3 regions of the Paenibacillus sp. FSL R7-0210 genome follow, and region 3 is predicted to be linked to each of the others. Evidence: riboswitches for the same ligand, from Rfam matches in the RefSeq annotation. Region 3 holds a riboswitch; each other region holds the start of a gene.

Region 1 (6,692 bases), 2.8 Mb from region 3:
GGGACTTATGTTTATTCTGGGCGGGATGATTATATCCGCAGCCGGAACTGACCGGCTAGGCAGTATGGGCGGGATGATCAGAAAGTATCCGCTCCTCGGCTGGATGTTTTTTATTCTGGCGCTCGCCCTGGTGGGGATTCCGCCGCTTAGCGGTTTTGCCGGCAAAATTATGATCCTCCGTGGAGCGTTGTCCGAGGGGATGCTGACGCTGTCCCTCATTGGTCTGGGATCAAGCTTTCTGGTGCTGTTCTCCCTGATGAAGGTGTTCAGGCTGGCCTTCTGGGGAAATGAACCCAAGGAAGAGCAGCCTAAGGTGAGCTTGAAGGTTGCTTCGGCTGTGGCTGCCGGCCTGCTGCTGCTTGTGATTGCAATGGGGATCGGAGCGGAGTATGTGTATACTTATGTATCGCAGGCTGGCGAGGTTCTGGCTTCACCTGCGCTATATATTGAAGCCATAATGAAGGAGTAGTGAATATGGCCTTACAATTCCTGTTTAATCTGTTGATTGCCTTTCTGTGGATGGCGATAAATAACAATGGCTCTGGCTCAAGCTTCTTAGTAGGTTATCTGCTGGGCATCGGACTTTTACTGTTATTTAGGAAATCCAGGTCCCAGCCCCGGACCTTCTATCTCATACGTATATGGGCTGTACTGAAGCTTCTGCTGATCTTTGCCCGTGAACTTACGGTCTCGAATTTCGTGGTCATTGGCCATATCATCCGTCCAAAACTGGCTATACGTCCCGGTATCTTTGCTTATGAGACTGCCTTGGCCACACCCTGGGAGGTCACACTGCTCTCGTGCCTGATTTGTCTGACACCGGGAACCCTGACTCTTGATGTGTCCAAGGATGGCAAGACGCTGTACATTCATGCTATTGATATTAAAGATGCACAGCTGATGGTCACGCAGATTAGAGGCACTTTCGAACGAGCGATCAGGGAGGTGACCCGTTAATGATCCCAGTTATGCTAACCGTGGCCATGATCATTCTGGCTCTGGCGATGCTGGCCTGCCTGTTCCGTCTCCTGAAAGGGCCAACCCGCTCCGACAGGGTTGCCGCACTCGATACGATCGGCATTCATGTACTCGCTATGATAACCGTCTTCAGTATGCTGCTGGATACCCAGGATTTTATAGAAGTCATTCTGGTTATCGGGATTCTGACGTTTATTGGTACTACGGCACTGGCCAGATATATTGAACGGGGAGCCGTTATAGAGGATGGAGGGAACCCCAATGACAGGTGAACTGATTAGCTCTATTCTTGTGGTAATGGGTGCAGTCTTCTGCGGCTTAAGTGCCTTCGGCTTAGTCCGGCTGCCCGATGTCTATCTGCGTTCACATGCGGCTACCAAAAGTGCAACCTTCGGGGTATTGTGTTTGCTGACAGGAGGTTTCCTGTACTTTTGGTTCAAAGACGGAACGGTTAATGTCAAGCTTCTGCTGGCGATTGTATTTGTATTCATCACTTCACCGGTAGCAGGTCACTTAAATGGCCGGGCTGCCTACCGTTCCGGAGTGCCCTTATGGAAGGGAAGCGTTCAGGATGACCTGAAGGTGCTGGGGGAAGAAAGCAAGGAAACGTCTGTAAAATAATAGTTAATCGCTGAATTCCTTATAGGAAGCGGGGGAACCAGGTTACATGGGGTGAATCTCGGGAAAAACGAGTAGGGCTACTTTCAGGCCCGAATCCGGCAGCTAACCCCGCAAGCGTTCATGAGAGGATGCACTGTATATGCCGCATATTGAAGTGAATGGAACGTCGCTGTATTATGAGATGTCGGGCAGCGGTCTGCCTATTGTTTTTATTCATGATTATTCGACCTCTCATCATCTGTTTGAGCCGCAAGCGGATTATTTCAGCAAGCGTGCCAAAGTGATCGTATTCGATTTGAGAGGGAACGGGCAATCGGGTAAAATGGATGTGGAGATCAGCCGGATCGTAGACACACAATGTGAAGATTTGAAGCTGTTATTGGACGCTTTATCTGTAGAGAAGGCTGTTATCGTAGCTTGTTCCAGTGGTGCTGTGCTCGCCCAGAAATTCGCCTATCTGTACCCTGAACGGATAATAAATATGGTATTGGTGGACAGTTATTTTCAGGAGGATTACACGGCGAGAGGCAGTAAAATGAAAGGAATCTTTGAGGTCTGCGCATGGGCGGCCCATTATCTTCCTGCCGAAATGTTCGTCCGTTCCTTGCGCATCACCTACAATAAGTGGCTCTCGGCTTATCATATTCTCAGGAAAGAGCTTGTGCATGAACGGACAACGGAATTAATTAAGCAGCGGCTGGCACTTAGACAAACGGACAGCTACGGGTTCGCATTACGGCTGCAGATTCCTGTTCTTGTTGTATCCGGGAATCAGAATGAATGGGCGCTGGAGCAGGTGAAAAGAACAGCCAGCAAGTATCCGTCTGCCCGTCTGGCGATCCTTGAGGATGCGATGTATCCGACTCATCTGTGTCAGCCCCAGCTCTTCAACCGTATATTACTGGATTATCTTAGGGAACAGCATAGTTTTCAGCGGGCGGCAGCTGGCAACTAACTTGAATTATAATGGGAGCCAATGATATGTTCTTTAACAAAATCTCATCCTTCATCACAAATCTCAGACTGACCTCATCCAGAATCATTTTACTCGGTTTTGCAGTCCCTATATTTCTTGGTACAGTGCTGCTGGCCTTGCCGATATCTTCGTCCAGCGGACTTAGTATAGGGTGGCTGGCAGCACTGTTTACTTCGACTTCAGCCGTATGTGTAACGGGCCTCGTTGTACTTGATACCGGTACCGATTTTTCTCATTTTGGACAGGTCATTATCCTACTTCTGATTCAAATTGGCGGTTTGGGATTTATGACATTCAGTGTTTTGATCGCCGTGATCTTGGGGAAAAAGATTGGATTAAAAGAACGTCTGCTTATCCAGCAATCATCTAATTCTGTAACAACACAAGGAGTCGTGCGGTTATCACTCAGTATCTTTCTCATTTCATTTATCGTGGAGACAACTGGAGCTATAGTGTTGGCCCTTCGATGGGCAAATGAACTAGGAACAACAAGGTCCATTTATTATGGAATATTCCATTCAGTGTCTGCCTTCAATAACGCCGGATTTGGATTATGGCCAGACAGTCTGAGCCGCTATGTGGGTGACCCGTTAGTTAATATTGTTATCTCTTTTTTGTTTATCATCGGCGGGATTGGGTTCACGGTGATTCTGGATCTGTACCGGAAAAGAAGATGGAGAGATCTTTCCTTTCATACAAAAATAGTTTTAATTACTTCTGGACTCCTTTGTATGGCAGGGTTTTTGGTGATTTTTGCGATTGAACTTTTTAACACAAAAACATTCAGTACTCTCTCTTGGAGTGAAAGAACTTGGGCGGCATATTTTCAGGGTGTTGTTACCCGGACAGCCGGCTTTAATTCCATCGATATTGGAGCAATGCTCCCGGCCTCACAATTTTTTATGATTTTCCTGATGTTTGTTGGGGCTTCGTCCGGATCGACTGGAGGAGGTATAAAAACGACCACATTTGCTGTACTTATGTTAAGTATCGTCTCAACGATTAAGGGGAAAACAGATGTGCAACTGCTTAAAAAACGCATCTCCCAGGATATCATATTCAGGGCACTGGCAGTAATGACCATATCCCTGGGTGTAGTTCTTACAGCCACCTTTCTTCTATCCATTACAGAATATGCTCATCCTAAAGATTTCCTGGCGCTTCTCTTTGAAGCAACCTCTGCATTTGGAACTGTAGGAATGTCTATGGGAATAACATCAGAACTTTCGCCACTGGGAAAATGCATCATCATAATTACAATGTACATCGGGAGACTAGGGCCTTTGACTTTAGCTTTAGCACTGGCACAAAAAAATGTGAAGCAAAAATATCGGTATCCGGAGGATAAGCTGCTTATCGGGTAAAGTTTACTGAGCTGCGCTAATTCTAATGATTTTCAACGTTATTGTGCTATCTTCTTTTGTTTATTGGGTTGAAGATGTTTTTATCTCATAACCTAGTTATAAATAATTTGATTGCATTTTGCAAGTATTGTATAAAATGCAGGGTCCGATTGGAAGGAAGCAGGAATTAATATTTGCTTTTGAGACATGGTATCTAATATATAAGTACATAATTATGTACCACGTATTTAAGAATTCTAAGAGGACAGTGCATATGTTCAACATCGAAATGGCAGAGAAATTAAAGGTACTGGGTGACAAAACCAGACTTACAATTATGGGATTGTTAAAGGATAAAGAATGGTGCGGGTTCGTGATCAAGTGGGCGAGCGCATCAAGCAATTCGCTATACAGGTGAATAAGACAGAGATACAGCCGGGGCTTCCCGGCTGTATCTCTAAGGAGGACGCGGAGTTCAATTTCCAGGGTTCGTTCGAAAAGCCGCGTGTAATAGACACAACAAGCCCTCCATACAATTTCTCAATAAATCCTGCTCATATACTCTGAGGGGGAGCAGCCCTTCACTTTGCGGAATACCCGGCTAAAGTAAAAGGGGGAGTTGAAGCCGAGCCGCTCGCTGATCTCGGAGACATTCAGATTTGTGTTGCGCATCATTCCTGCTGCTTTGTCCATGAAGAATTGGGCATTGTACATTTGGATGGTGCTCCCTGTTTTATGTTTGAAGACTTCACACAAGTAACTGTAATTCATCTCCAGAGAAGCGGAAAGCTCCTGTGAATTGAGGGTGTAGCTGTCCTTTTGTTCAAGAAATCCGATAATTCTGCTTACCGTCCGGTCCGACTTGCTCAGCGGGGACTGGTGAAGAGACTGCCTGAAGAGAGTGATGAACAGCTCCATCGTTTGCAGGCATAGCGTGATGGTGCGGAGCGGATCTGTTGTATTGTACAGTTGAACGGCGGCTTTCAGCTGCTTCTCCAGCTTCTCGGGGTGTGAGATCCTTCCGTGCTTGGGAAGTGTAATGCACTTACGGAATTCTTCTAATAATGGTTTTCCTTTTAATGGATTACCGTTCTGCTCCGCTTCTCCCTCGGAATTACAGAAGAAATGAATCCAGTACCATGAAGTGCCCGCAGGTGTGCGGGGTTCTCCCCAGTGATGCAGACCGCTTTTCAGGAACAGAAATTCTCCCTTGCGGATGAGATACTCCGTTTCTTCCTCCCAGACCTCCATTTGCCCATCGGCCAAATAGAGGAAAACTTCCCACTCCAGCCTCCTGTCAGGATGCGTATATAAGCTTTCAGTCCTATGGGAACCCAAATCTTGTACGTTCAATACTTTATCGAAGTGTAATATCACGTTGTTGTGCATGCCTTATCCTCCTTACATAAACAGATACAAAATCTGAAAATAGTATAGGTTAACCAAAGGTGATGAATTCAATTATAGATGTCCGGCATTATAAAATATAGATGCAGGAGTTCTACGCTGCACTATTATTTTATAGAAACTGAGGTGTCCGAGCTTGTATGCTAACTTTGGTCTGGATGAAGTAAGGCTGACTGACGGGGATTTTGCGTGCCGCAGAGCGCTTGTTAAAAAGTATATTACTGAGTTTGATACGAACCGGCTTATGCACACATTTAGAATCAATGCGGGAATGGGGTCTTCTGCAGAGCCCCTGGGCGGATGGGAAGCCGTGGAGGTTGGCCTCCGGGGACATTTAGCCGGACATTTTCTGTCGGCTTGTGCCAAATTCGGATTTGGGGACCGGGATGAGGTTTTGAAGGCAAAAGCACTTGAGATTATTGATATTATGGAGTTATGTGCGAAGCCAAACGGGTATTTGAGTGCCTTCGAAGAAGATACACTCGATATTCTGGAGTTCGAAGAGAACAGGAATGTATGGGCGCCCTATTATACTCTGCACAAAATCATACAGGGACTGGTGGACTGTCACATCTGTCTCGGCAGCTCCAAAGCCATGACCCTGGCCCTGAACCTGGCGCATTATATACGCAGACGATTCGAGAAGTTATCCTTCTGGAAAATTGACGGGATACTCCGTTGTACGAAGCTGAATCCGGTGAACGAATTCGGGGGGATTGGCGACGCCTTGTACACCCTGCATGAGATCACAGGAGATCCCCAGCTCCTTGAGCTGGCCAAGCTGTTCGACCGGGATTATTTCCTGGAGCCCCTGGCAGCCGGTGAGGATGTACTTGATAACCTGCATGCCAACACTCACTTACCCATGGTTCTTGCTGCGATGCACCGTTATAACCTTATGGGGGAGGAGAAGTACAAGTCGGCTTCTTTGAATTTCTATGATTTTTTGAAGGGAAGAACATTTGCGAATGGCAATAACAGCTCGAAAGCTACGGCTTTTATCAAAGATAAAGTATCGGAGAAGTCAGAACACTGGGGGGAATATAACAAGCTGGAAGATGCGTTGACCGGCGGCGAAAGCGAGAGCTGCTGTGCACACAATACCGAAAGGATCCTGGAACAGTTGTTGAAGTGGTCTGCTTCCATAGAATATCTGGATCATCTGGAATCGCTGAAATATAACGCGATCCTAAACAGCTCGAGCAGCCAAACCGGGTTATCCCAGTATCATCAGCCAATGGGGAGCTCCGCCGTCAAAAATTTCAGCACGCCGTACGATTCCTTCTGGTGCTGTACGGCATCTGGAATTGAAGCTATGAGTGAGCTCCAAAGAAATATTTGGTTTAAAAACGGGGATGCCTTGCTGC
Region 2 (6,692 bases), 4.0 Mb from region 3:
CCTCTCTGTATATAAGACAATACTTATATTCTAAAACCTTTATCATCAATTATCAACTAAGCACAATTTATATTTGCACTTTGCAACTAAATGCAGTATAACTAGTTCAAGAGGTGAAAACAATGGAAACTCCAAGAGAACTACTCCAAATCATGAGTCGGCGTTTAGGATTACTCAATAAGGATTGCTGTAGCGTAGGAGGATGTAATCTTTCCGCTACCCAAAGTCATCTGTTATATGAGATCGATCGGAGTCACAATCCTTCCATGCAACAAGTCGCCGAAACACTTGGCACAGATATTACAACCTTCAGCAGACAAGTTCAATCTCTGGTGAAAATGAATTTGGTTAAAAAGACATCTGATCCCGCAGATCGAAGAATTTATAACCTGTCACTCACTCCTGAAGGTAAAATGGTAGCTGCAACTATTGATCAACAAATGAATGAATACCTGAACGAGGCCTTCTCACACATGAGTGAGTTTGAAGTAGAAACATTACTACGGTCCATTAAGCTTTTCAACGAATCTATGGGAAAACTCAGCAATTGCTGCGCACCCGTAAAAGGGTGACCTTCTCTTCTCTTTTACTTGTATATTGCAAATTATTTCAGCTGCGGTAATCCACAGGCTATTGCTGAACTGCAGGCGGGTGAACATGTTTTGGACCTTGGGAGTGGCGGCGGATTTGATTGTTTTCTGGCTTCCCGGCAGGTAGGTAATGAAGGCCATGTTATAGGTGTGGATATGACACCTGAGATGATCAGTCGAGCAAGAGATAATGCCCTTAAAGGAAAGTTCAGTAACACCGAATTCAGATTGGGCGAAATAGAGCATCTTCCCGTCGCTGACAATTCGATCAACGTCATTATTTCCAACTGCGTGATTAATCTCTCCCCAGACAAACAGCAAGTATTCCGTGAGGCTTATCGTGTTCTTCAGCCTGCAGGTCGTCTTGCCATATCAGATATCGTAACTACAGCTGAGCTTCCTCCTGAGATCAAAAATGACCTGGATGAATTATATTCGGGTTGTATCTCTGGCGCCTCTTCCATTGCCGATTTGGAGATCATGCTTCAGGAATGCGGCTTTACTGATATCAGCATTGAGCCAAAGGACGAATCTAAAACATTCATTAAAGATTGGGTTCCAGGTGCGAATGTTGACCAATACATCGTCTCTGCTGTAATTAAAGCGAGAAAGTAATCTTAAGGGGATGTTGATATGATCAGTACATTAACTGTCCGTCAGGCCACACCTGAGGATATTGAAAGCATTCTTCGTATCTACAATCAGGGGATCGAGGACCGGATCGCTACACTTGAAACAGAGATGAAAGACTTCTCATATATGGAATCATGGTTCAACGATCACCAAGGCCGTTTTAGCGTTTTGATTGCTGAACGCGAAGGTGAAGTCGTGGGCTGGGCCTCACTGAACCCATATTCTCACCGTTGCGCGTATAACGGCGTCGCTGACCTTTCTGTATATATTGATCGAAGCTTTCGTGGGCAAGGTGTAGGCAGCTCCCTCCTGGAGTCCTTACACAAGGTAGCAAAGGAAAATAGTTTTTATAAAATTGTTCTCTTTACCTTTCCGTTTAATGAGAGTGGTCAAGGATTGTATCGAAAGATGGGCTACCGGCAGGTTGGTGTATTTGAGAAGCAAGGAGTGATGGACGGAGCGTTTATTGATGTGATGATTATGGAGAAGCTGCTATAAAAATGAAGATCAAAAGGAGAAGTTCCATCCGCAAACGGAGGAACTTCTCCTTTTGATCTATTCCTACAATCTCACTTTCATGGAGGCTCCGCATATCGGGCCTGTAAACAGGAGGATCTTAAACATTATATCTGATCTTAATATCATGATTAAAGAATCATTAAGATTCATTTAGCCCCATTTAGGTTGCATTAAAAAGTTAATAAATACGCGATAACTTCAGAAAATCGGGGATGAATGCTAGATTACAAGGGATTTTCTTCATTTTTATATCCTATAGAGTCTTATTTAGTCTCCTAGAGAACTTTCAGCATTTTACAAACAGTGATGCTCAGCGTAAGATTCCTTTTAACAAATGCTGAATTCCCGTCAGGCGGGAAGCGGGGGAACCAAATGGCTGTGACCAGCCGAAATGGGGTGAATCCAAAGAAGATTGAACTCTTCACTGGTAGGACGACTCTCACCGTCCGAATCCGTCAGCTAACCTCGTAAGCACTGGAGAGAGCCTGCATTAACCATGCTTTTTTGCTGCGATCCCGCAAAACCTTTCCATTACACTTATCCATCGTACAGAAAACCAAATATTCCGTTTGGCTTGAGCATGCTGCTGTATGTGAGAATGAAACTGAACTGACAGCCTATGTAGCCACAGCTGAGCAGACCCATAATCTGCAGCGTTATATGAAATCTATAGACAACCTAGGAGGCATTATTCATGATTAACGCCAGACTGTCACGAATCGAGTTGTTCGCATTTAGCTGCCGCCCTTCCTTCATGCATATTTCAGAGCCTTACGGATGCTGGTATGGGGTGTTGAAGTTAACCTTCGGAGGACAGATCAGCTATGGGAATTGCATTCTTTGTGCGGGTGACAATGCGGTGGATTTAATCAAATGGGGCTCTTTTCTGAAAGAGATATGTCATTGTACTGCAGAAGAAGCCACAGAATACGTCCGGATGCACGGACAAGAATGGGCTCCCAATCAACTTAACATGATCAAGACTGCACTCGATAGTATGTTCATTCAAAATGACCAAATCCGAATGAAGGTAGGAGCCGGATCGGAGCGGTATCGCCATCAAAGGACAGAGCAAAGAATCCATTCAATTAATACGGTGAAGAGTCGTCTGAATCCAACCATTTTATTTGCAGAATCGGTATCCTATTATTCACTGCTATAGACATGATCAATTTAAATTATCAAAACTTCAATTGGTCAAAAATCTTAACGAATATTTTTGCAATGTTCTTGGCATCGTCGATACCTCTATGGTGAGTACCTTCAAGCGGCAATTCAAGCATAGACAAGGCTCTCTCCATGCCTACGCCCCGCTTGCGGTCATTTTCCCAACAGGTGACTTCCAGATCAAAAATGATATAGTTCATATCTGCTCCTTTTGAAATTCGAATCGATAGACCCATCGCTCCGGGGCTATGTCTTTTGTTATACTTCCAAGTGAGGTTTCAAATACTTCATTTCGCACTTTAATATAAACCCACACAGAGGAGCGCAAAGACATGAACTTTTTCAAAAAACTGTTTGGCGGCAAGGAAATGGGCAAATCAGAAGACGGTACCACCATTTATGGTTATGACGCTTCGGATGAGCAGCAGGTTACGCCTCCCGCCAATATTTTGTACATGGAAGATTTAAACGAACATTTCAATCGGGTCTTTCCAAACCGGGAAACCGGCGTGTTCCACGAACTGATTTCAGACATCGTACATATTGATGTGAACATTATGGAAGCTACACCTGATGAGCCATACCGGGTGCTGTACACCAATGGGATGAGCGATCTGCCGCTGACGCTCCCGCAGGAGATCCGTGAAGAGTATAAGCATCTAGAACGCGCGGAGCTGATGATGTTTTTGCCGGCGGACTGGCCGCTTACGCAGGAGGATTTCGAGGCGGAGGAGAACTACTGGCCGATCCGGCTGATGAAGATGCTTGCCCGATTCCCGCATATGTATCAGACATGGCTTGGATACGGCCATACGATCCCCAACACGGAGGATTACGAGCCTTATGCGGCTAATACGGAGCTATCCGGCGTGATCCTGTATGCTCTGCCGGAAGAGGTTAGCACCGTCCATACGAAAGACGGCAATCAGGTTCAGGTTTATTTCCTGGTTCCGCTGTACCGGGAGGAAATGGAGTTCAAGCTGGAGTCCGGTATGGATGAACTGGTCGCCAAGCTGTTCGAGCTTCCAGAGGATTTCCTCGTTCTGAATCCGAATAGACGCAACGCTTGTAAATAACTGCCCGGATGAACAAGTTTGAAACAGCTTGAAAAGGCTGAGCCTAAGTCAAGGATATGACTTTGGGCTCAGCCTTTTTATTTCTTATTTCCTAGAACCGCTCATTGATCTGCTCCCCTAACCATGCGCCTTTGCGGACAAGTCTGCGCTGCAGGTCCGCGATGTCGATACTGCGCGTTTCCCGTGAGCCTTTCTCAGTCAGAATTGCCGCAGCCGTACCGGAGGCTTCGCCCATGGCAAAGCAATTGGGCATGACCCGGGTGGAGCCTTGGGCCGCTCTATCGGTTGATATCGCTCTGCCGGCTACGATTACGTTCTGAATACCGGCCGGAAGCAAGGCGCGATAAGGAATGCCGTGGGACTCTCCCGGCGATAGACGTATCATCGTCATGCCGCTCGTAGGCTTTGCCATATGAATATCAATAAAGTAGGCATTGCGGGCAATATCGTCAGGGAACGAACGGCACGCCAGAAAATCGTCGGCAGTGATGATATAATCGCCGATGATCCGCCGGGTTTCCCGAATGCCGATCTGTTCGCCCGTCAACGTCAGGAAAGCGTTCTCGAATCCGGGAATCGCTTCCCGCAGCCAACCGGTAATGTGTTCAACAAGCGCGCGGCCTTCGATTGCTCCGCGGGTCAGATCATCCGTATTTGAACCATCAATCCCGAATACATGGCCGAAATTGAAGCCTGCCGTATGATTGTTCAGCCAGGAAATACCGGCCCAATCTCTCGCGACGCGCAATCGCCCTTCGTGTTTCGCCTTGTTGATCGCATGTTTCAGATCGTGGCCGTGCGTCTCCGCACTTGAGAGAAATTTGTTCCTGTCCAGGTTATTCAGGACGAAGCACATTGTCCCCGGCTGCAGCTCTCCGTCATCTCCACCTTTGGCGAGCTGCCCGCCCGCAAGATAGGTGAGATCCGCATCGCTGGTTGCATCAATGTATATCTTCCCCTTCACAGCCTGGGTTCCGGTCTTGTTATTAATGATCGCCGCTTCAATGATGCCGTCCTGTTGAAGAACTTGACTGACGAAGGTATGATACAGCACTTTAACGCCAGCCTCCATCATCTTTTCGTCCAATACGCGTTTTAAAATTTCCGCATCAATCGGCACCCAATCCAGGCGATCCTTCCATGCTTCCTGAAACGTCTCCTCCATCCTGCTTTTCATAGCAAGCAGAATTTCCAGCCCAATCCCACGGATTACCGGCTTGATCTGATCGGTATACGGGCAAAATGCAGGAACCTGAGAGACCGTCGCCATGCCGCCCAGGTATCCTCTTTGCTCTATCAGCAATACGGATGCCCCGTTTCTTGCCGCTGCGAGCGCTGCGGCTACTCCTGACGGTCCTCCTCCGGCAACGACAACATCCACCTCCGTGTAGACAGGAATATCACGCTCGGGTATTTTAACGGTTAGTGCCATATCGGTCATTCTGACCACCTCCACCTGTTTTCTTCCATTGTAGTTTTAACTTACATCAACCGCGGTGAGTCTGAACGCTCTTGTTTCTTTAATTCACTTGGGGCTACACCCCAATATTTACGAAACACTCTGGCAAAATAGCTGACATCACGATATCCTGCCGCTTCTGCTGCATCATACACCTTAACGCCGCTGTATAAGAGCTCTTTGGCATGCTCCATACTCCGCTTCAGGAGATATTCCGAAATGGATTTCCCTTCCTCCCGCTTAAAGAGCCGGCTAAGGTAAGAGGGATTGACATATAATCTTTCGGCCAGCGTGTGCAAGGTCAGTTCTTCTTTCCCCAGCATTTCCTCCACGGCTTCGATCATTTGTTTAACGAGCCGATGGCTGGAATGCTTTCGCTCGCGTTCCCGGTATTGGGTAATGCGGCTGGCCACTCTTTTGGACCATTCCACGATCTGCTCTTTGGAGAGCAGGGATTCAAAGGACAGAAACATCGAATAATCCTCCTGCAGCACCTCCTGCATCGACCAGCCTCGCGATTGAATCATACGTGTAAATAAGCTGCTCAAATACAGCAAATGCTCGTATACCTTTTGGGTTGAGACCGCTTGGGAGTATACGTCCTTGAAATAGCAGTCCATCAGCTCAGCAACCGTTGTCGCGTGATCCGTATGAACCGCAATCTCCAGCTGTTTTTCGAACTCGGCGTCATAATGAAACGGCTGCTCCATGTTGGTTACGTCCAGGTAAGGAACGAACACCTCATTTCCGTAAATGGCCCGCTCCTGCAGCGCACGGCGTGCCTGCCGGTAGGACAGCGAAACATGATCCCATGAGCCTGGGGTCCCGAGTCCGGCGCTGGCGGTAAGCTTCAGACACTCTTTCACAATGTTGAAGAGACGGGGAACGTGAACATTGATCCGCTGGATGATATCTGGAGCCGATTCTTCCGGTTGTCCCAAAAAGAGCAGCACGGTTGCTCCGTCCGCATCATTAAAGACCCGGCAGTCTTCATGCTGTAAACATTCAGCCGCTATGCATTCCAGAGAAAACTGCAGCAACGCCTGATCCGAAGACGTAAACCGTTCTCCTTGCTCGTGAATCGGATCAATTTCACATACGGCTACTGCAAACCAGGTATAGAGGGCAAGCTCCAGATTCAGCTCTTCCATATGCTTCTTGAGCTCCCAGTCCGCATACCGGCCCTGTATCCAGTTTCTATAAAAATCATCCTGGAGCTGAGGCAGGCGGTCCTGCCATTTCCGCTGC
Region 3 (6,692 bases):
GTGGATGAGGTAGCGACAATTTCGGAGGCCTTTGACCATCACCCGCATATCACCATTGATTACAAGACGGTTGTTCTGCGGCTGGCTGCAGATGTGGAGAAGCTTGATCTCCGCCAGGCGCATGAATTTAATGAGGCATTCGAGAAGACCCGCTAGAGGACAAGGCCCCTATGGAGACAACAGGAATATCTAATTAATAGAAATGCCCGTGCAAGGATCGTTCGTTATCCTCGTCACGGGCATTATACATTTAGAATGAGGAGCATGGTGTGAGTACAGGTTGCGGATTATTTCTTCTCGGCCAGCCATAGGGCTACATTCGCAATCTCTTCAGGGGCCAGCCTGTCTTTGAAGGGAGGCATCTGTCCGCGGCCCTTGGTGACTATGCTGAAGATCTGAGCTGCGTCATGCGAAGCGCCTTCCTGCTGCAGGCTGGGTCCCGCCCCGCCCTGAAGCTGGTCTCCGTGGCAGGAGATACAATTGGCCTTCACTGTGGCTTCTGCGCCCGCAGCGTCCAGCACAACCTCCGGCATGGTCGGCTTGTTCTGCTCCGCCACCTCGGATTTACCGGGTAGGGTAAACATTAAGATTACTGCAAAGGCACAGGCGGCAAAAAACAAACCGCTCATGATCCATTTCTGCATCTGCATCCGTCCCTCCATGTAAGCTGCTGTCTCCATTATAGCGGATGGTGAAGCGTTATCATAGTATGTGTGTCAAAAAAATGAACACAAATGATCCATTTTTTGCAAAACTCTCTTGTCTCCGGTGCTATTCCTCATAGACCATGCAATAAAAAGGCTTATTACCGGTCGGAGTGCGGCGTTCATAGGTATCCGTTATGGTGAACCCGCATTTCTGGTAGGCGCGGATGGCGCGCTGGTTCCAGGTCAGCACCTCCAGGTCGATCTCACATTCCGGGTAACGCGACCGTGCTGCCTGCACAATAGCCTTCATGAACAGATGTCCCATTCCATGGCCGCACAGCTCGGGCCGCATTCCGACACCAAGCCGGACTACCCCCTCCATCGGAAAGAGCTGGGCGAAGCCGCACAGATCCCCCTCTCCATTCACAACCGATACATATTGCTCACTTCGCAGCTGCGGGTCTCCGAACTCCACGCCCAGCGCCTGCATCTGCTCCCAGGACATCCAGCCGTAAATATTATACGGCGGCTTGTAGCTCCACTCACAGATCTCAGCGGCATGCTGCGGCTCCATAGGCACCACGTAAAAGGTTAGCGGGGAGCTAATCATTGGGGGAGGCCTCCTTCCAAGGGACATAGATTCATTTCTTCTATTAATTATATACAAAAACAGCCAGTTTCGACGCAATTTCCTTACGGAAATGCAGAAACTTGACAAACGGCAAAATATATTTTCCGAAAGCGCAGAATCAGTGTTTTACAAATATAGAGAGGGGTAAGTAATTTTATAGACAAAAAAAGCCCTTCCCCAAGATTTCGGCAAAAATCTCGGAAAAGAGCGTTAGGTTACAAAGGATTATTGTACATCATCGTTGTCTTGGGAATCCGAAGCTACAGTCTTGTAGGCATCTGTACTCATGATTCGCTTGGCGCCAACGTAGCGGTTGACGTAATAGCTGTCACTCAGCGAACTGATGGTTACACCACGTGAGGAAGAGGCATGGGCGAATTCGCCGTCACCAACATAAATACCTACATGGGATATGCCCTTACCGCTTGTATTGAAGAATACAAGATCGCCCGGTCTCATCTCGTCACGGGACACGGCAGAGCCCATCTGATACTGGGAGCCGGATTGATGGGGCAGGTTAATGCCGATCTTATCAAAAACATACATTGTAAATCCGGAGCAATCAAACCCGTTAGTTGATGTACCGCCGGACACGTATTTGGTTCCGATGGCTTTGTCGATCACTTTATCCATTTTGGAATCCGCGAAAGCGCTTCCTGCTCCGATGGTGAAGATAATGGACAAGCTTAGTACTGCGGCTGCTAGCTTCTTCTTCAAAAGTAAATACCCCTTCCAATGCCTACGAGGTTAGCTTAAGGGTTCGGTTGAAGGTCCCCTATGACCCCTCTTAGAATAGGAGGTCAATTCACCCAAAGTGGTTCCCCCGTTTCCCTAATTCATTAGGGAACTCGGCACGACTGTTGATTAGGATTAGCGGTTCATTCAATACATGACAAAACCTTTGTTAAAATCGATTCAATAATTACAAAAATGTTACTAAAAACTCACTGCGATAATTGTAACAAAGACTAAGGCGCTTGGCAATCACTTATAACATATTAATGCATCTTTTTTGCTGTTTTTTAGAGTTATAGCCCTTTCCAAAGACTCATATCTATGCGCAGGGGTTAATTTATATGATTATTTCTTTGTTTTTGCAAGAAAATGCTGTTTCAAGGCTGCGAATTCAGTGTAAAAGGTAGAATAAGGAAAAGGAAAAACCCGGAAATGATTACGGCAATAATCATCCCGGGCTCGTATAAGTTACATTTAGTTGTTAGAGGCTGAAATATTCGGGGTATGCTTCAAGGGTTCAATCGTAAGCGACAGCTTGGTAGGCTGTTGTGCTCATTACTCGTTTGGCGCCAACGTAGCGGTTGGCCCAGTAGGACTGGCTCATCGAACTGATGGTTACACCACGTGAACTTGAGGACTGTGCGAACTTCCCGTTTCCAACATAAATACCGACATGGGACACTCCGTTACCCAGGGTGTTGAAGAACACGAGATCACCGGAACGCAGATTGCTCTTGGATACACTTGTTCCAACTTTGAACTGTGCTTTGGAGGTACGGGGCAAGGTAAGCCCGACATTCTTGAACACATACTTGGTAAATCCGGAACAGTCGAAGCCGCTGGTGGTTGTGCCCCCGGTTTTATACGACGTTCCAATGGTTTTTGAAATCACAGTATCCATCTTAGAATCTGCGAAGGCACTGCCCGCTCCGAGTGTGAATACCATCACAAGACCCAGCGCTGCTGCGGTGCATTTTTTCTTGAAATTCTGACTAATCAAAAGATGTACTCCTTCCAGGGCCTGCGAGGTTAGCTTAAGGATTCGGTAGAAGGTTCCCCTATGACCCCTCTAAAGCGAGATCAATTCACCCAAAATATGGTTCCCCCACTTCCCGGTGCAGGGAATTCGGCGTTTTATGCACCAGAACAGTGACTTATCGGTATTGCTTAAATTGCAAGAGTTACGGAATATTTTGCTTGAAAGATTACAACTTTGTTACTACTGGTACAGCCATCATTGTATCAGAGGATTTCCCCTTTTGCAAATGCTTTTGTCCTCCGTTCAAGCAAAAAAGAGTCCTGCTCCCTGATAAGGGGCTGTGACTCTCTTTAGTATGCCGCTTCAGCAGCTTATTATTGTGGAAATGATTTACTGGACCAAAGGTGGTACTGGGCAGCGATTCCCCACATATCGAACAGCGTGGAGGGCAGCGGAGCTGCCTGGCGGAGCATAAGGGCCGGCAATCCGGGATAGAACAGAGCAGAGGCGCTGCAGAGCAGAATTACGGCCAGGCTTCCCGCCCCCAGAACGATGGATATACCGATCGAAGGCAGCAGCATCTTCAGGCAGATCAGCAGTGAGGAGAACATGCCGGTACCGGCGGTATAGCCGAATTGCATATAGAGCAGAAGCTTGCGGACAAGGAAGAGATAGAGCAGCCAGCCCAGCACATAAGGCACCAGCTTCAGCAGAAGCTGGACATCGAGAACACCGCTGAGCAGATGACGGTACATACGCGGAAGCAGCCAAGAGAGCGGCAGGAGGGTTAGCGCCCATTCGATGAGGCTGAACACCAGCACCGGCAGCCCATATTTTCTCATTCCGGGAAAAAAGAACAGTCCCCGCGCTCCGTCGCGCTCCTGGTGAAGCTCGTGCAGCAGCCCTGCACGGATAAAGGGAGTCACCAGCAGCCTTAGCACTGTCAGCGCAAGCAGCAGCCACAGCCAGTGCTGGACGGCGGGGTCGGTGCGCAGCGCGGTCTGCCCCTCGATATAATACAGCAGCCTGCCTATTCCGCTGCCGCCGGCATTCGCATCCGGGTAGCGGAGCAGGACGGGGACAACCGCGCTTTTAATGAATTTGTACAGGAAATATCCCCAGAACAGCCGGTAGATAAATAGCAGAATCAATATATAGAATTGCTCTTTCATGCTGATCCAACCGCGGGCAATTGAACTTTTCACCATTCCTTCACCTCACCAGACAAGAGTTCCGAGCAGGGTTTCAAGCAGAGTTGATGCACTAAGCGTCCAGCGGGAGAGTGTACGCGGCTCAAGCTCCGCCATTCTGAAATTATTAAGATGCCTGCTCTCCAGCAGAATGGAATGCCCCGGATCGATCTCTGCGGAGACCAGCGGCGCTTTATACGCTAACTCAAAGGAAGTAGCCTTACCCTCGCCATTCCAGTATTGCTGCACCGTGTACCCGTCTGCGAAGGTGAATTTCACGGGAACATCGGGGTACAGGCTGCCCTTATTACTTACATCAACCACAGCGCTGTAGCGGCTCCCACCGCCGTCACTGTTGTCCTGTCTGACGGTGAGCCTGATATCGTCAACTGCGAAGTCGGGTGCACCCCCGCTATAGACATACCGCTCAAAATACGTCTGCCAGGATTGCTTGGTCACTTTCTCCACAACCTTCTGGAAGTCGGCGGTGGACGGATGCTGGAAGCGGTATTTGCGGGCATAGGCGGCGAGGATGGCATCCATATTCTTGGTCCCGGCGATGCGTTCGATATCCTTCAGCACCAGCTTGCCCCGGATGTATACATTGCGCGTGTAGGCGTCATCACCGGTGTATTTCCAGGTCTCCAGCTTAAGCGGCTGTGAAGAGGAGACCAGGCTGGACTGCAGCGGGAGGCTTGAGACCACACCGTATTCCTGTTCCATCAGCCGGTCTTCGGCATAAGAGGTGAAGCTCTCATCCAGCCAGGCTTCTTCGAATTCATTGCTGGCCACCAGGCCGTAGAAATATTGGTGCCCGATCTCATGGATGATCGTGCGCTCCAGGGAGGTGCCCGGTGAAGTGTCCGTGGCGCCGAAGGCGGTAATCAGGGTCGGATACTCCATTCCTCCGGCCCCGTTGCCGGACTCCGGCGGGACAACAATCGATAAGGTAGAGTAGGGATAAGGGCCGTACCACTTGCTGAAAGCCATCAGTGCAGCCTCAGCCGCCTGAAAGTAACGCTCCTGGAGATGCTTATGCAGCGGGTCCAGATAGAGCTTAATCTTCACCCCGGGCACCTGCGGCGCGGAGAAGGCCTTCTCGGCAACCACGAAATCAGGCGATGCCGCCCAGGCGAAGTCGTGGACGTCATCTGCATAGAACTGATAGATCTTGCGCCCCTTCACCACCTTGGCGTCTCTCACCGGAAACCCGGTTGCGGCGACCTTATACTCGGGCGGGACAGAAATCGATACATTGTAAATTCCAAAATCACTGTAGAACTCGGAGTTGCCGTGGTATTGATGCAGGTTCCAGCCCTCTTCCTTGAGTCCTCTTCTGCCGGCAGGCTCATAGACGCTAAGCTTCGGAAACCACTGGCCGGCCATCACGAAGTCGCCAGCGGTTCCCATCCGGGCGAAAATTTTCGGCAGCTTGACCTCGAATTTAAGCCTTACCGTAACGCTCTCGCCGCCGTTCACCGGCTGCGGCAGATGGACCTTGAGCAGTGTTCTGTCATTGACATTGCCGTCGTCCGGCTGCACATATTGGGTGCGCTGCATCAGCGAAATGCCCTCGGAGGTCCGCAAATCTGTCAGGGTAATGCTCCCGTAACCCCCAGCAGGCATGGTGTCACCGCGAAGCGTGCCCCCGGACTCCTTCATGAAGGTGGTGCCGGCGGATGAGAATGCATTGGGATACAGATGAAAGTAGAGCTCCTGGACCGGCTTTGCGCCCGGATGGGTCCAGGTCAGCGTCTCGGAGGCGACCAGGGTCTCCTTATCAGGCAGGAGCTCCACATCCATGTGATATTCAACCACGCGCTGGCTTAAAGCCTCTGTCTCCGATGTGTAGATCGTATCTGAAAGATCGGACTGCACGGGCTGCTGCCGGGGGATAATGGCGGGGGACTTGGCCTCTTTTGGAACAGAGGCAGTCCATACGGCAGGGCTATGCCCTGACAGAAACCATATTCCGCCTCCAAGCAAGGTGAGGACAGCCAGGACTGCGAAGATGAGGGTATACCTTAATGAATGTGGCTTCATACTATGATTCCTCCCGTGACAAGCATCTACGGGATGTATATGTTTGCAATCGCCGCATTATTAGCTAAAATTAAATAATTAGTGAATGGAAAGGATGTGCACATGTGGATAACGTACAACCGGAGGGCAAAAAACAAATTGCCTTGAATATTGTGAACGCCAGAGCCAAGCATAAAGGCTTCGGTGCAGGCTCGATTGATCTGAACAATGTATCGCCTGTCATTATTGATCAGGGCATCGCCGTTATTGATATAGGTGCCATGCATGCCAAGAGCAAAGTGGAGAAGGGAATTAAATTCTCTATGAACCGTGAGGATGTTCCGGCGGGAAGACAGGTTTGGGTCGTATGGGTCGCCGTTGACCGTACCCCGGAGGGACAGTTCTACGGCGGAATTACCGCCTGTGAGATGTGGATTGACACCGAAGCGCGGCGCGGCTGGAAGATTCTTGCGGATCATGTAAATAAG

The links. Region 3 has a riboswitch for cyclic di-AMP ahead of MKY64_RS26895 (C40 family peptidase). Riboswitches for the same ligand answer to the same signal wherever they lie in the genome.
Positions count from the first base shown of each region.
Region 1: another riboswitch for cyclic di-AMP. It lies ahead of MKY64_RS15460 (alpha/beta fold hydrolase); the one in region 3 lies ahead of MKY64_RS26895 (C40 family peptidase).
Region 2: another riboswitch for cyclic di-AMP. It lies ahead of MKY64_RS10265 (hypothetical protein); the one in region 3 lies ahead of MKY64_RS26895 (C40 family peptidase).

Region 1 covers NZ_JBBPAR010000001.1:3,582,675-3,589,366, reverse strand. Annotated here, with positions in the region: gene MKY64_RS15480 (Na+/H+ antiporter subunit D) at 1-469, shown strand, start outside; gene MKY64_RS15475 (Na+/H+ antiporter subunit E) at 475-957, shown strand; gene MKY64_RS15470 (Na(+)/H(+) antiporter subunit F1) at 957-1,250, shown strand; gene mnhG (monovalent cation/H(+) antiporter subunit G) at 1,240-1,599, shown strand; cyclic di-AMP (ydaO/yuaA leader) riboswitch at 1,598-1,731, shown strand; gene MKY64_RS15460 (alpha/beta fold hydrolase) at 1,739-2,554, shown strand; gene MKY64_RS15455 (TrkH family potassium uptake protein) at 2,581-3,939, shown strand; gene MKY64_RS15450 (hypothetical protein) at 4,193-4,336, shown strand; gene MKY64_RS15445 (AraC family transcriptional regulator) at 4,459-5,307, opposite strand; gene MKY64_RS15440 (beta-L-arabinofuranosidase domain-containing protein) at 5,462-6,692, shown strand, end outside.
Region 2 covers NZ_JBBPAR010000001.1:2,339,186-2,345,877, forward strand. Annotated here, with positions in the region: gene MKY64_RS10250 (MarR family winged helix-turn-helix transcriptional regulator) at 123-572, shown strand; partial or broken gene arsM (arsenite methyltransferase) at 615-1,205, shown strand; gene MKY64_RS10260 (arsinothricin resistance N-acetyltransferase ArsN1 family A) at 1,224-1,721, shown strand; cyclic di-AMP (ydaO/yuaA leader) riboswitch at 2,068-2,231, shown strand; gene MKY64_RS10265 (hypothetical protein) at 2,437-2,904, shown strand; partial or broken gene MKY64_RS10270 (3'-5' exonuclease) at 2,924-3,058, opposite strand; gene MKY64_RS10275 (suppressor of fused domain protein) at 3,242-3,985, shown strand; gene MKY64_RS10280 (FAD-dependent oxidoreductase) at 4,077-5,426, opposite strand; gene MKY64_RS10285 (response regulator) at 5,468-6,692, opposite strand, start outside.
Region 3 covers NZ_JBBPAR010000001.1:6,361,815-6,368,506, reverse strand. Annotated here, with positions in the region: gene MKY64_RS26910 (4a-hydroxytetrahydrobiopterin dehydratase) at 1-156, shown strand, start outside; gene MKY64_RS26905 (c-type cytochrome) at 288-644, opposite strand; gene MKY64_RS26900 (GNAT family N-acetyltransferase) at 772-1,257, opposite strand; gene MKY64_RS26895 (C40 family peptidase) at 1,504-1,995, opposite strand; cyclic di-AMP (ydaO/yuaA leader) riboswitch at 2,000-2,142, opposite strand; gene MKY64_RS26890 (C40 family peptidase) at 2,531-2,959, opposite strand; cyclic di-AMP (ydaO/yuaA leader) riboswitch at 3,017-3,155, opposite strand; gene MKY64_RS26885 (hypothetical protein) at 3,367-4,200, opposite strand; gene MKY64_RS26880 (M1 family aminopeptidase) at 4,210-6,225, opposite strand; gene MKY64_RS26875 (YwhD family protein) at 6,330-6,692, shown strand, end outside.